3 regions of the Microlunatus panaciterrae genome follow, and region 1 is predicted to be linked to each of the others. Evidence: predicted binding sites of a transcription regulator. Region 1 holds the regulator's gene; each other region holds the start of a gene.

Region 1 (4,887 bases):
CACCTCGACGACGAGACTGCGCTCGAGCTGCTCGAGTCGGCCGAGGCACTCCGCGGGGCCCTCGACCAGGCGCCGCTGGAGCGGATCGAGGACGCTGACTCCGCCGTGGTCCAGGCGTTCGAGTCGATGCGGAACGCGACCAGGCAGGCCGTCAGCGAGATGGGCAAAGAGGGCCAGGGCGAGGATCCCGAACGGCGCCAGGCAGCTGCAGCGGTGAAGGAGATCTTCGACGTCGCCGAGCGGATGGCGGCACTGAAACCGCACGACGTCACCTGGGTGGTCGAGCGGGAACGTTTCGGGCGGGAGGCCAAGGTGGCTCCGCTCTCGGTGGCCGGGCTGATGCGCGACCGGGTCTTCGCCGAACGGACCACCGTCCTGACCTCTGCCACACTCCAGCTGGGGGGCGACTTCAACACCGTGGCCGCCTCGGTCGGACTGAGGGCGGCCGAGCGCGACGACACCAGCCCGGTCGAAGACGGGCACGAGAGCTCCGACGACCAACGCATCCCGTGGCGCGGGCTCGATGTCGGATCGCCGTTCGACTACCGCCGCCAGGGGATCCTCTATGTCGCCCGGACGATGCCGCCGCCCGGCCGAGACGGTCTTTCCGATGTCGCCATGACTGAGATCGCCGAGCTGGTCTGGGCAGCGGGGGGTCGGACCCTCGGGTTGTTCTCTTCACGGCGGGCGGCGGAGGCGGCGGCGATCCACGTACGGCGACAGTTACCCAAGATGACCATCCTTTGCCAGGGTGATGCTCAACTGTCGGAACTGACTCGGCGCTTCATCGCTGACGAGCAGGCAAGCCTGTTCGGCACGCTCTCGTTGTGGCAGGGCGTGGACGTTCCCGGAGCGACCTGCCAGCTCGTCATCATTGACCGGATCCCCTTTCCTCGTCCGGATGAGCCGCTGATGCTGGCCAGGCAGCGCGCAGTCGCTGAGGCGGGTGGCAACGGTTTCATGGCCGTAGCGGCAACCCACGCTGCCTTGCTGCTCGCCCAGGGCTCGGGACGGCTGATCCGAAGGGTCAGCGACCGTGGGGTGGTTGCGGTGCTGGATCCGCGGCTGGTGACCGCCCGGTACGGCTCCTTCTTGAAGGCTTCGATGCCGGACATGTGGGAGACGATCGACCGCGAGGTCGCCGTCGGAGCTCTCCGGCGGCTGTCCGAGCCGGCGGCCACGTAGCTCAACCGTCACGCCGGTCCCTAGCGGCGTGAAGGGCTGTCTGGCACTCTTGCGGCTATGGAGCACAGTTACGACTTCGACCTAGCCGTGATCGGATCAGGACCGGGCGGTCAGAAGGCGGCCATCATGGCCGCCAAGCTCGGGCACAAGGTCTGTGTCATCGACAGCCAGCGCATGGTGGGTGGGGTCTGTGTCAACACCGGAACGATCCCGTCCAAGACGCTGCGTGAGGCCGTGCTCTATCTCACCGGCATGCAGTTGCGCGACATCTACGGCGCCAGCTATCGGGTGAAGGACGAGATCACCATCTCGGACCTGCTGAGCAGGCTGCAGCATGTCGTCGGACGGGAGACCGAGGTGATCCGCGCTCAGCTGATTCGCAACCACATCGAGCTGCTGCCCGGGATGGCCTCCTTCCTGGACCCGCACACGCTTGCGGTCGAGTCGGACAGCACGTTCGAGCACCGCACCTTGACCGCGGAGAAGGTGGTCATCGCCACCGGCACGACGCCGGCTCGGCCCAAACACATCAAGTTCGACGGCGTACGCATTCTTGACTCGGACCAGATCCTCGCGCTGGACAAGGTGCCGGACTCGATGGTGGTGGTCGGCGCCGGTGTGATCGGGGTGGAGTACGCCTCCATCTTCGCCGCTCTCGGAACCAGGGTAACCCTCGTCGAGAAACGGCCGCAGATGCTGGACTTCTGTGACCCTGAGATTGTCGAGTCGCTGAAGTTCCACCTGCGCGACCACGCCATGAGCTTTCGTTTCGGCGAGGAGGTCGCCTCGGTCGAGAGCTCTGGGCGAGGGACCATCACCACCCTCGGGTCGGGCAAGAAGATCGCCGCCGAAGTGGTGATGTACTCGGCCGGCCGTCAGGGCAACACTGCGCAGCTCAACCTCGACCTCGCCGGGCTGACTGCCGACGCGCGCGGCCGACTGGTGGTGGACAGCAACTATCGGACGGCGATGGAGCACATCTACGCGGTCGGCGACGTGATCGGCTTTCCGGCGCTGGCGGCTACGTCGATGGACCAGGGCCGGCTAGCGGCCTCGCACGCCTTCGGGGAGCCCGCCAACGAACTGCACGGACTGCAGCCGATCGGGATCTACACGATTCCTGAGATCTCCTACTGCGGCAAGACCGAGGCTGAGCTGACGGGTGAGTCGGTGCCTTTCGAGGTGGGGATCTCGCGCTATCGAGAGCTGGCTCGGGGGCAGATCATTGGTGACTCGTACGGGATGTTGAAGCTGATCGTGCATTCCGAGAACCGCAGCATCCTCGGCGTGCACGTTTTCGGCACCAACGCGACAGAGCTGGTGCACATCGGTCAGGCGATCATGGGGTGTGGCGGCACGGTCGACTACCTGGTGGACACCGTGTTGAACTACCCGACACTGTCCGAGGCATACAAGGTGGCGGCTCTCGACGTAGCCAACAAGCTGCGCGCCGTCGCCCGATTCACCAACGAGATGATCATCTCCGAGCCAAGCACTCTGTGACGATGATCATGGAGCGAAGATGATCAACGTAGCTTGCCGCTTGACTGCTGCTCAATGCCACCCCGCCGCTGAGCCTGGTCCATGATCAGATCCGGCGAAGGACCGCAACCACCTTGCCCAGAATGGAAGCATGGTTGCCGTCGATCGGGTCATACGCAGGGTTGTGGGGCATCAGCCAGACCTGCCCGTCCGTTCGTTTGAAGGTCTTGACGGTGGCTTCGGTGTCCAGCAGGGCGGCCACGATGTCACCGTTGTCGGCCGTCTGCTGCTGCCGGACGACCACCCAGTCACCGTCGCAGATCGCCGCGTCAATCATCGAGTCACCGCTCACCTGGAGCAGGAACATGGTGCCCTCGCCGACGAGCTGGCGGGGGAGCGCAAACACGTCCTCGATCCGCTCTTCGGCCAGGATCGGCCCACCGGCGGCGATCCGGCCGAGCACCGGGACGTGCACCGGCTCGGGATAGGCGTCGCCGATACCCGTCTGGTCGGGTCCGCTCTCGACGCCGGCAGCCGGACGGGTTCCGGACTCGCCGGGGAGCAGCACCTCAAGAGCGCGCGGCCGGTTGGGGTCGCGGCGGAGGAATCCTTTGCTCTCCAACATCTTCAGCTGGTGGGCGACACTTGAGGAGCTCGCCAGCCCCACCGCCTGCCCCATCTCCCGGATGCTCGGCGGATAGCCGCGCTGGTCGACCGCGTCCCGAATGACCTCCAGGATCCGACGCTGACGGGGAGTCAGGCCATCGGCATCGGTGGGGCCATCAGGCAGCGCGCTGACATTGCTGCCGATCTCGCCGAGCTGGGCGGCGACATCCTTGGCGCTGGGGCGACCGCGCTTCTTCGCTGGGGTGGGGCGCCCGGTGCTGGGCTCGTCATGTTCTGCCATGAGGCAAAACTAGAGACTGGCACTGACAAAATCAAACACCTGTTCGATGCGTGTCTTTGCCCGCCGCGACGCTGCAAAAGTGTCACCACCCTCGGCTTGACTGGCGATATCGGACGACACACATCGAACGCGTGTACGAATAGCGTTGGAATTGTCGGTCCGATGCGTTAGACAGGTGCCAGACAGTTTTTCGAACAGCCGTTCGATCACTTCCCGAGGAGTAACCATGAGCGCAATGACGATCCCGGCACTCGCGAGCCACCCGGTCACCGTGCCAGGCCGTGACGACGCGACCCGGCGCGCCTCGGTGCCCAGCCAGAGCCCACATGCCCAGGCCCAGCACGCCCAGCCCCAGCACGCCCGGCCCCAGCAGCCCAGGCCCCAGCACCCAGCGGTCCGCCCCGGCCGTCCGTCGCGAGGGACCGGCCGCGGCACGGCGCCGTCTGCCAGGCCGCGCACGAACGTCGCAGCCCCCCAGCTGAACCCGCTCGGGCGAGCCGTCCCGCGCGCCTGCGCCGCACCCGGGCCGGGTGTGCGACTGACTGAACGCGGCATCGCCGTCGTGCTGGTGGTCGGCCTGATGGTGGTCATGGCTGCCCTGGTGGTGGTGAGTGCCACCGCGCTGCGGGTCACCGGGGAGAACTTCCGTCCCACCACTGTCTCCCATCAGGTCGCGCCGATGGGATCCGGCGAGCTTTGAGCCGGCTTCACCGCTGACCTCTGGCTCCGACCGGATGGCTCAGTCTCCGAGCGTCGACTCGCGGGTGACCAGTCTGGGCGGGAGCTCGAGCAGGCCGTGGCGAGGGTTGCCGGCGATGGCATCGAGCAGCAACTGGGCCGCTCGACGCCCCAGAGCCTCCAGCTCCAGATCCATGGTGGTGAGCGGTGGGCGGCTGGCCAGAGCCATGACCTCCCAGTTATCGAAGCCCGTTACTGCCAAGTCGGTGGGGACGGCCCGGCCGAGCTCGCGCAGGCGGTCGCACACCCCGCGGGCGATCTGGTCACTGCCGCAGGTGATCGCATCGACGTCCGCGTGCCTGCGCAGCAGGACGTCCACGGCGTGCCGTCCCCAGCGTTCGGTCCATTCTCCATACAGCGGCGGACCCACCAACCGGTCACCCAACACCGCGACCGCAGCGGTGGCGCGTTCCACCGCACTCCGATGCCGCTCGGGTCCGGTCACATGCGCCACCCGTTCGCGGCCGAGCGACAGCAGATGATCGGCGAGCTGGCGCGCCCCGCCGGCATCGTCGACCACCACAGAAGCGTCAGCGGGGTCTGTGGAGGGGTTGAAGGCATAGACGGTGGGGACC
Region 2 (4,887 bases), 3.6 Mb from region 1:
TGTGTGCCTCGATGCGCTCATTCGCCGACGCCGGTCTGGAGGCGGCCGGGCTGGGGGTCGACTCGGACAACCCGACCGGCGCCTTCCAACTGTACGAAAGCCTCGGCTACCGTGCAGGCGAGACGATCGTCATGCACGCGCTGACCGAGAACTACCAACCGGCCGGATAAACTCAGTCTGTTCCGGTCCCGAAGCGCGGCCGGTGAGCGCGCCGCCGAGCAGGTGGTGTGCGCCAGACTCCGTGATCAGGCCAACACCGTAAACAGGGCAGACACCGTACTCAGGAGGGTGAAGATGTCGGGACATTCGAAGTGGGCGACGACCAAGCACAAGAAGGCGGTCGTCGACGCCCGACGAGGGAAGCTGTTCGCGAAGCTGATCAAGAACATCGAGGTGGCCGCCAAGATGGGCGGCGGCGACCCGGCGGGCAACCCCACCCTGTACGACGCCATCCAGAAGGCGAAGAAGAGCTCGGTACCCAACGACAACATCGACCGTGCGGTCAAGCGCGGCTCGGGCGCCGAGGGCGGTGGCGCTGACTACGAGACGCTGATGTACGAGGGCTACGGACCGGCCGGGGTGGCGATGCTGATCGAGTGCCTGACCGACAACCGCAACCGTTCGGCTTCAGACGTGCGGGTGGCCATGACCCGCAACGGCGGCACCATGGCCGATGCCGGCAGCTGCTCGTACATGTTCGCCCGTAAGGGCGTGGTGGTGCTGGCCAAGGAGCAGGACAGCCGGACGCTGACCGAGGACGACCTGCTGGAGGCGGCGCTCGATGCGGGCGCCGAGGAGGTCAACGACCTGGGGGACAGCTTCGAGGTGATCTCCGACCCAGGAGATGTCGTCGGCGTGCGGCAGGCCATCCAGTCCGCCGGCCTGGACTACGACTCGGCCGAGGTGTCGTTCGTGCCCTCTGTCACGGTCGAGGTGGATGGCGAGACCGTCGGCAAGATCTTCCGCCTGATCGAGGCGCTCGAGGACTCCGACGACGTGCAGAACGTCTATGCGAACTTCGACGCCCCGGAGGACGCGCTGGCCGACGCGGGCTGACCGGACCGTACCGGGTCGCCGGCACGCGGTCGGTTCTGCGAGCCTCCACCGCTCGGCCGTCGGGGCACCGTAGGATCGCATCCGAACGTCTGTTCGACCGATCCTCCGCCCGATCCAGCTGTCCAGCTCTGGCGCCTGACGTGCCACCCGACCACGAGGAGCCGTGATGCGCGTACTCGGCATCGACCCCGGCCTGACCCGCTGCGGGCTCGGCGTCGTCGAGGGCGGCATGGGCCGGCCCCCGACGCTGGTGGCGGTCGACGTCGTCCGCACGCCGACCGAGCTGGACGTGGCGCGCCGGCTGGTCCAGATCGAGGCGGCGGTGGAGGAATGGCTGACGACCTACCGACCGGACACCCTGGCGGTGGAGCGGGTGTTCGCCCAGCACAACGTGCAGACGGTGATGGGCACCGCCCAGGCGGCCGGGGTAGCGATGCTCGCTGCGGCCAGGCGGGGGATCCCGGTCGTGCTGCACACCCCGAGCGAGGTGAAGGCGGCCATCACCGGGTCCGGACGGGCAGGCAAGGACCAGGTCGGAGCCATGGTGACCAGGATCCTGCGCCTCGACAGCCCGCCCAGGCCCGCCGACGCGGCCGATGCCCTGGCACTGGCCATCTGCCATGTCTGGCGCGGGTCGGCGAACCACCGCATCAACGACGCACTGCAGGCGGCCGCGGCTCAGTCCAGGCGGCAGCGGCAGGCGTTCGCAGCCCAGGTCAAGGAGAAGAAGTGATCGCGCAACTGTCCGGAACGGTGATCGGGCTCGGGCCGACGTCGGCTGTGATCGAGGTCGGCGGCCTCGGCGTGGTCGCCCTGTGCAGCCCGGGTACCACCGCCGGGCTGAGGATGGGCCAACCGGCCACCCTGCACACCTCGCTGATCGTCCGGGAGGACTCCCTCACCCTGTACGGCTTCGCCGGTGGCGACGAACGGGACTTCTTCGAGCTGCTGCTGACGGCCACCGGCGTCGGGCCCAAGCTGGCCCAGGCCGCGCTGGCCGTGCTGACCCCCGACGAGCTGCGGACCGCGATCAGCACCGAGAACCTGGTGCAGCTGACCAAGGTGCCGGGGATCGGGCGCAAGGGTGCCCAACGGATCGTGATCGAGCTCAAGGACAAGATGAACGCTGTCGGGCTGGCCAGTGTGCCGGCGGCCGGGCCGGCCAGCTCGAACCCGTGGCGGGAACAGGTCAGCCAGGGTCTGCAGGGACTGGGCTGGAGCGCGAAGGACGCCGACGCCGCCTGCGCCGACGTCGAGCATCTGGCCGCCGACGACCCGCCGGCGAGCGTCGCGATGCTGATGCGGGCCGCGCTGCAGCGGTTGGCCAAGAGCTAGCCGATGACCGACCATGATGCAGTGAGCGAGCAGGACCCCCGGTCGACGCACCACCAGTCGGCCGGCTACGAAATCGTCGATCCGCACCCGGACCCGGACGAGGAAGCGGCCGAGTCGGCGCTACGGCCGACCAGCCTGTCGGAGTTCGAAGGCCAGGAGCGCGTCAGCGACCAGCTCGGGCTGGTGCTCGAGGCGGCCAGGCACCGGGGTACGGTGCCGGACCACGTGCTGCTGTCCGGTCCGCCCGGGCTGGGCAAGACGACCCTGGCCATGATCATCGCCGCCGAGATGTCGGCTCCGCTGCGGATCTCCAGCGGGCCCGCCATCCAGCACGCCGGCGACCTGGCCGCCATCCTGTCCGGCCTCACCGAGGGTGAGGTCTTCTTCCTCGATGAGATCCACCGGATGTCACGTCCCGCGGAGGAGATGCTCTATCTCGCTATGGAGGACTTCCGGGTCGACGTGGTGGTCGGCAAGGGGCCGGGCGCGACCGCGATCCCGCTGGAGATCCCGCGCTTTACCCTGGTAGGTGCCACCACCCGGGCCGGGCTGCTGCCCGGACCGCTGCGGGACCGGTTCGGCTTCACCGCTCAGCTGGACTTCTACCACACCGCAGCGCTGGAGCACATCGTGTTCCGGTCGGCGCGGCTGCTCGGCGCCCAACTGCATGCCGAGGGGGCAGCCGAGATCGCCCGCCGTTCCCGGGGCACGCCCCGGATCGCCAACCGGCTGCTCCGCCGGGTCCGCGACTTCGCCCAGGTGCGGGCCGACGGCTTCATCACACCGGCGGTCGCGCAGGCGGCGCTGGAGCTCTACGAGGTGGACGAGCAGGGTCTGGACCGACTGGACCGGGCGGTGCTGCAGGCGATGTGCCACCGGTTCGGGGGCGGGCCGGTTGGGCTGTCCACCTTGGCCATCTCGGTCGGGGAGGAACGCGAGACGGTCGAGGAGGTGGCCGAGCCGTTCCTGGTCCGGGAGGGCTTCCTGATGCGCACCCAGCGCGGCCGGGTGGCGACCGCGGCGGCCTGGCAGCACCTGGGTCTGGCCCCGCCGACCGGTGTGCAGGGTGGCCAGGGCGCGCCCGACCTGTTCGGCGGACTCTAGGATTGTGGGCGGGTGTAGGTAGAGTACGGCGGTCGGCGCTTTTGCCGGACATCAACTGGCGTGGCAGTCTGGTCGCGTCGCAAACGGGACGCTGGAGTTATGGAACAATATTCGACCCTGTTACTGATCGTGGCGATGATCGCCCTCTTCTACTTCCTCATCCTGAGGCCGCAGAAGAAGCGTCAGCAGGCCCAGCAGCGGACCCTGAACTCCCTCACCCCCGGGACGCAGGTGCTTCTGGCCAGCGGAGTCTTCGGCAACATCGTGGAGATCGGTGAGAAGCAGGCGGTCCTCGAGGTGTCGCCGGGTGTGCAGATGACGGTGCTCAAGGCCGCGATCGCCCGGGTGGCGACGGATGCCGACCTGGAACCGCCGCTGGAGGAGACGGAGTTCGAGGAGTCGGAGTTGGACGAGGTCGGCGACGCCGAGCCGATCGGCACCGTTCCCGATGACGCCTCCAGCCTGACCGATCGGCACGACGCCGTCGAGCCGGTCGCCACCGAGCCGGACGGGTCCACGCCGGCGCGCACGGACGCTGCTCCCACCTCGGAGCAGTCCGCGTTCGAGAGCCCCCGTCTCGACCAGCCGGCCGGTGACGAGACGTTCCAGGCCCAGGAACCGCAGCGCCTGCGCGACCCGAACAAGGAATAGCCACCCGTGGCAACGAAGCCTGGCCACCCGGGCCGCACTCTGGTGGCGCTGCTGATCGTGGTCGTCGCGTTGGTCGGTCTGATGGCGTTCACCAAGTCCTGGACCCCCAAGTTGGGCCTCGACCTGCGGGGCGGAACCACCATCACCCTCACCGCCTCGAACACCAGCGGTGCCGGTGATGTCGACCCGAACAGCCTGGAGCAGGCGCGGACCATCATCCAGAACCGGGTGGACAGCCTCGGCGTCGGCGAGTCCGAGGTGACGACCGCCGGCAACAACCAGATCGTGGTCAGCGTGCCGAACGTTCAGCAGGACGAGCTCGTCCGGCTGGTCGGTCAGACCGCCGTGCTGCGGTTCCGCGCCGTCTACGCCGCCGAACCGGTCCAGCCCGCCGTCCAGGCCAGTCCCAGCCCGAGTGCCGGCGCCAGCGCGTCGACCCAGCCGGGAGGCGGCGCCAGTGCGTCTGCCGCCCCCGGTGGGTCGGCCACTGCCTCGGCCCGGCCGAGCGCCTCCGCGACCGGAAACGGCCGCCCCGCGCCGCAGTTGCCGACGGCGCCGCCCGCGCCGAAGACGCCCCGCCCGACGGAGGCCGGCAAGGGCACCGCCCCCGACAAGGCCATCAACTTCCAGCCGAGCGAGAACGACTACAGCGAGTTCGCCACGTACAAGTGCGGAGACGAGTTCCCCGACGTGTCGGACCAGCCGCTGTTCGCCTGCAACCGGGAGGGCACCGAGAAGTAC
Region 3 (4,887 bases), 460 kb from region 1:
TGGTGGTCGAACACCTGGACAAGGTGTCGCTGTCGTTCCTGGTCGAGGAGCTGCAGATCAGGCGCGGCGGCATCGCGCCCAACATCTCGTTCGGGCTGGCCGCGCTGGGGCTCGACCCGCTGCTGGTCGGCTCGGTCGGCGAGGACTTCCGGGAATACCGCGCCTGGCTGGACCGTCACGGCGTACTCACCTGGCCGGTGCACGTCTCGGAGACGGCCCACACTGCCCGGTTCGTCTGCACCACCGACGCCGACCATGCCCAGATCGCCTCGTTCTATACCGGGGCGATGGCCGAGGCCAGGCAGATCGAGCTGACCCCGATAGCGGAGAAGGTCGGTCGGCTGGACCTGGTGGTGATCTCCCCGAACGACCCTGAGGCGATGCAACGGCACACCGAGGAGTGCCGCATCCGCGGGTACGAGTTCGTCGCCGACCCGTCGCAGCAGATGGCCTGGATGAACGGTGACGAGATCAGGCGGCTGATCGAAGGGGCGGCCTATCTGTTCTCCAACGAGTACGAGGACTCGTTGATCAGCCAGAAGACCGGCTGGAGCCACCAGGAGATCCTCGAGCGGGTGGGGGTGCGGGTGATCACCCGCGGCCGGCACGGTGCCACCGTCGAGATCAAGGGCGAGGACCGGGTCGACGTGCCGATCGCACCGGAGACGGCGCGGGTCGACCCCACCGGTGTCGGCGACGCGTTCCGCGCAGGGTTCGTGGCCGGGCTGGCCTGGGGCGTCAGCATGGAGCGGTGTGCGCAGATCGGCTCGCTGCTGTCCAGCTATGTGATCGCCATCGTCGGAACTCAGGAATACCGCTTCAACGGCAGTTTCCTGCCGCGCTTCGCTGCGGCGTTCGGTGACGACGCGGCGGCCGACATCGAGCCACATCTGAAGGGCATCCGGCTCTAGAGATCTGACAGGAATCGACCACTCGATCGCGCGGCGGATCCGGCGGCACGCTCAAGAGTGGCCTGTCAAAGAGGGTGGCGAGGAACGAGTGGTCGATTCCTGTCAGTGGGGAGCGGACTCGGGCAGAGCCGCCCCTGGTGCTGTCCCTTACGCTGAGGTCATGACCGAGTTGCAGCAGCTGGACGAGTCATGGACCACGGCGCTGGCGGTGGTGGCGCACCCGGATGACCTCGAGTTCGGCGCGGCCGCGGCGATCGCCCGCTGGACCGGCCAGGGCAAGTCGATCAACTACTGCATGGTGACCAGTGGGGAGGCCGGGATCGACGGGCTCGACCCGATCGAGGCGAAGGTGGTCCGGGAGGCCGAGCAGGTCGAGTCGGCGCGCATCGTCGGGGTGGACCGGGTGGACTTCCTCGGGTTGCCGGACGGGATCCTGGAGTACGGGGTGGGGTTGCGCCGCGTCATCTGCGAGACGGTGCGCCGGCACCGCCCGGAGATCGTCATCACCGGGAACTTCCGCGACCACTGGGGTGGCCGGTCGCTCAACCAGGCCGACCACATCGCCGTCGGCCGGGCGACTCTGGACGCGGTCCGCGATGCCGGCAACCGGTGGATCTTCCCCGAGCAGGTCGAGCAGGGACTGCAGACCTGGGGCGGGGTCAGGGAGGTCTGGGCGGCCGGTTCGCCGATGGCCGAGCATGCGGTCGACATCACCGCGACCTTCGACGCCGGGGTCGCCTCGCTGAAGGCGCACCGGGCCTACATCGACGGACTGGGCTGGGAGAACTTCGACGCCGGGGAGTTCCTGGAGAGCGGCGCCCGGCAGGCGGGCACCCGGTTCGGAGTTCCGCTGGCGACCACCTTCGAGGTGTTCCGGATGGGTTGGGGCGACTGACATCAGCGGTCCCGGCTGCGGCACTTGACGAACTGTCAGTGACCCGGTGTACCGTAGTTCTTGTTCGAACAGATGTTCGATATCAGGCACTTGGGGAAGGGCCGGATAGCCGACTCGTTCGATCTGCCAGCTCAGTTGCTGGCGATGCACGTGTTCGCGGCACGCGCATGGGCTCGCCTCGGCACGGATGGACTCGACCCCCGTCCGTGCCGGGGTGCCCCAGTCCCTGACTGCTGTCAGGGAGGGGTCGAGAAGTGAGATCTGCTCGGCCTAAGGGAAGAAGACATGCGTTCATACAACGATCCGATCGAGGTCCGGCGGGGTCTGGTCTGCGGACTCGAAGCCCCTGCCCAGTTCCTGTGGCGGAACCGCCTGTGGGTGGTACGCGACGTGCAGAACCGGTGGGTGGAGACGGGCGCCTGGTGGGACGGCCCCTCGGCCCGGGCCCTGCGTGGCACCGACTCCCGGTCCGGTCGCGGCGACGCCGAGGAGGTGGAGGCCGACCTGCTGGCCGAGGAGGAGGTCTGGCGGGTCGTGGCCGCCAACGGCCGGGCCGGGCATCAGGGCGTCTACGAGCTGTCCCACGTCTGGGGCACCGGTCAGTGGCGGCTCCGTACGGTGATGGACTGAGGTTGACGACCGTGGCTGAACCGCATCCGGAGTCCGCTCCGCAACATTCGACCCCGCTCGGCAACCAGCTTCGCGCGGACCTGAACCGGGCCCGGTCGGCACTGATCGAGGCAGAGCTGGCTCGACACCCGAGTGAGAGGTTCCTGGCAGCCCACATGGCCGCCCTCCGCATCGCCGCCGTCGTGCTGGCGCTTCGTGCCACCCGCACCAGCAGGAACAGCGGCCGGCCACGCAACGCCTGGCGGGTGCTGGCGGAGGTGGCTCCTGAGTACGGCGAGTGGGCCGCGTTCTTCGCCGCCACCGAAGGCAAGCGTGACGCCGTCCGGGCCGGTGCGACAGCGATCGTGACCGGTCGCGAGGCGGATGACCTGGTCCGTGACGCCCAGATCTTTCTCGGGCTGGTGGAGCGGCGTCTTGATCATCATCGTGGTCTTGATCATCATCGCGACTCGAGAGCAGGCCGGCCATGACCGACCCGTTCGTCCATCTGCGGGTCGCCTCCGGCTACTCCCTGCGCTACGGCGCATCGCATCCGTCCACCCTGGTGGAACGCGCCGCCGAGTACGACATGGACACCCTGGCCCTGACCGACCGGGACGGCCTCTACGGCGCGGTCCGGTTCGCGAAAGCCTGTCTGCGCACCGGCATAGCTCCGGTGCTCGGTGTCGACCTCGCCGTGCCCTTCCTGTTCGACCGGCTCGCCGGTGGGCGGAGATCAGCCCGAGCGACTTCTCGGACGCCCACCCGTGGCGGTGCGGTCCGCGACCAGCGGCTGCCGCGGGTGGTGGTGCTGGCCACCTCCAAGGCCGGCTGGGCCTCGCTCTGCCGGCTCGTCTCGACCACCCATCTGTCCGGCCACCGGGGGGAACCGGTCAGCAGTCTGGACCTCATCGCCGACCATGCCGCCGACGGTCAGCTGATGATCATGCTCGGGGCCGACTCCGAGCTCGGCGAGGCCGCCTCGGCCAACCAGCCCGGACTGGCCGAGGAGGTGCTGCACCGGTGGCAGGAACGGGTCGACCTCCAGCAGCTGGCGGTCGCGGTCACCCACTACCGCAACCCTGGTGACGGGTTCGGCTCGCTCACCCAGGCCGCCCGGATGCTGGGGCTCGCCGACCGGCAGGGCATCTCGGCAGTGCTGACCAACGCGGTCCGGATGAGCGACCGGCACCTGGCTCCGACGGTGGACGTGCTGGACTCGGCCCGCCGGCTGGTGGCCCTGGACACCCGCAACGTCGACCGGCGCAACGCTGAGGGCTATCTCAAGTCCGGCAAGGAGATGGCCGAGATCGCCGACGAGGTGGCCAGGCAGGCCGGCCGAGGGGAGAACGGTGGCACCCGGCTGCTGGCCCAGACCCGTGCCCTCGCCACCCGATGTGCCCTGGACCCGCGTCGTGACCTCGGTCTGGGGGAGATCCACCTCCCGGAGCTGTCGGTACTGAACCGGTCTGGCCTGGACCGGTCTGGCCTGAACCGGTCTGGCCTGAACCGGTCTGGCCTGAACCGGTCTGGCACGCCCGCCGCCGACGCGTTGGCGATCCTGCGGCAACGTTGCAGTGACGGTGTCGCCCGCCGTTACGGCGCGGCCGGGCCGACCGAGATGGGCCGGATCGAGGCTCGGCTGGCAGCGGAGCTGGAGGTGGTGGCCGGGCTCGGGTTCGCGCCGTACTTCCTCACCGTGGCCGATGTCGTCGGCCTGATCAAGGAGATGGGAGTGCGGTGCGCCGCCCGCGGGTCGGGCGCCGGCAGCCTGGTCAACTACCTGCTCGGCATCTCCGGGGTCGACCCGTTGCGGCACGGACTGGTGATGGAGCGGTTCCTGTCGCCGTTGCGGCGGGCGCTCCCCGATGTCGACATCGACGTCGAGTCCGCCCGCAGGCTGGACGTCTACGAGAAGATCCTGGACACCTTCGGCGGTGAGCGGGTGGCCTGTGTGGCCATGCTGGACACCTACCGGGTGCGGCATGCCGTCCGTGATGTCGGTGCCGCGCTCAGCCTGCCGCCGGGGGAGGTCGACGCGATCGCGAAGGCCTTCCCGCACATCCGGGCCAGGGATGCCCGGTCTGCGCTACGTGACCTGCCGGAGCTGCGTGCTGCCGGGCTGGGGGAGCGTCGGCTCGACCTGCTGTTCAGCCTGGTCGAGTCGCTCGACGGGCTGCCCCGCCACATCGCCCTGCATCCCTGCGGGGTGCTGCTCAGCGACGCGACCCTGCTGGACCGGACCCCGGTGGAGGCCAGCCACGGCGGGTTCCCGATGAGCCAGTTCGACAAGGACGATGTCGAGGACCTCGGGCTGCTGAAGCTCGACGTGCTGGGCATCCGGATGCAGTCGTCGATGGCCCATGCGATCAGCGAGATCAAGCGGACCGAGGCCATCGAGGTCGATGTGGACGGGCTGGAGCTCGACGACCAGGACACGTTCGCCATGATCAAGAACGCGGCGACGTTGGG

What was found. Region 1 encodes LexA, which represses DNA repair genes until DNA is damaged. Its sites were predicted from a motif close to TCGAACANNTGTTCGA; they were not measured.
Region 2: a site for LexA is predicted at 1,138-1,153, ahead of ruvC (crossover junction endodeoxyribonuclease RuvC). Genes of this name have one in related genera too.
Region 3: a site for LexA is predicted at 1,871-1,886, ahead of JOE57_RS15605 (DUF6504 family protein). Genes of this name have one in related genera too.

Annotation. Positions count from the first base shown of each region.
Region 1 is NZ_JAFBCF010000001.1:3,877,119-3,882,005, forward strand. Features, by position in the region: gene JOE57_RS17690 (ATP-dependent DNA helicase) at 1-1,185, shown strand, start outside; gene sthA (Si-specific NAD(P)(+) transhydrogenase) at 1,243-2,688, shown strand; gene lexA (transcriptional repressor LexA) at 2,774-3,574, opposite strand; gene JOE57_RS17705 (hypothetical protein) at 3,801-4,274, shown strand; gene JOE57_RS17710 (LacI family DNA-binding transcriptional regulator) at 4,314-4,887, opposite strand, start outside.
Region 2 is NZ_JAFBCF010000001.1:239,122-244,008, reverse strand. Features, by position in the region: gene JOE57_RS19050 (GNAT family N-acetyltransferase) at 1-170, shown strand, start outside; gene JOE57_RS01090 (YebC/PmpR family DNA-binding transcriptional regulator) at 295-1,056, shown strand; gene ruvC (crossover junction endodeoxyribonuclease RuvC) at 1,223-1,789, shown strand; gene ruvA (Holliday junction branch migration protein RuvA) at 1,786-2,391, shown strand; gene ruvB (Holliday junction branch migration DNA helicase RuvB) at 2,395-3,495, shown strand; gene yajC (preprotein translocase subunit YajC) at 3,595-4,146, shown strand; gene secD (protein translocase subunit SecD) at 4,228-4,887, shown strand, end outside.
Region 3 is NZ_JAFBCF010000001.1:3,418,159-3,423,045, forward strand. Features, by position in the region: gene JOE57_RS15595 (PfkB family carbohydrate kinase) at 1-911, shown strand, start outside; gene JOE57_RS15600 (PIG-L deacetylase family protein) at 1,072-1,806, shown strand; gene JOE57_RS15605 (DUF6504 family protein) at 2,092-2,436, shown strand; gene JOE57_RS15610 (SAV_6107 family HEPN domain-containing protein) at 2,448-2,906, shown strand; gene JOE57_RS15615 (DNA polymerase III subunit alpha) at 2,903-4,887, shown strand, end outside.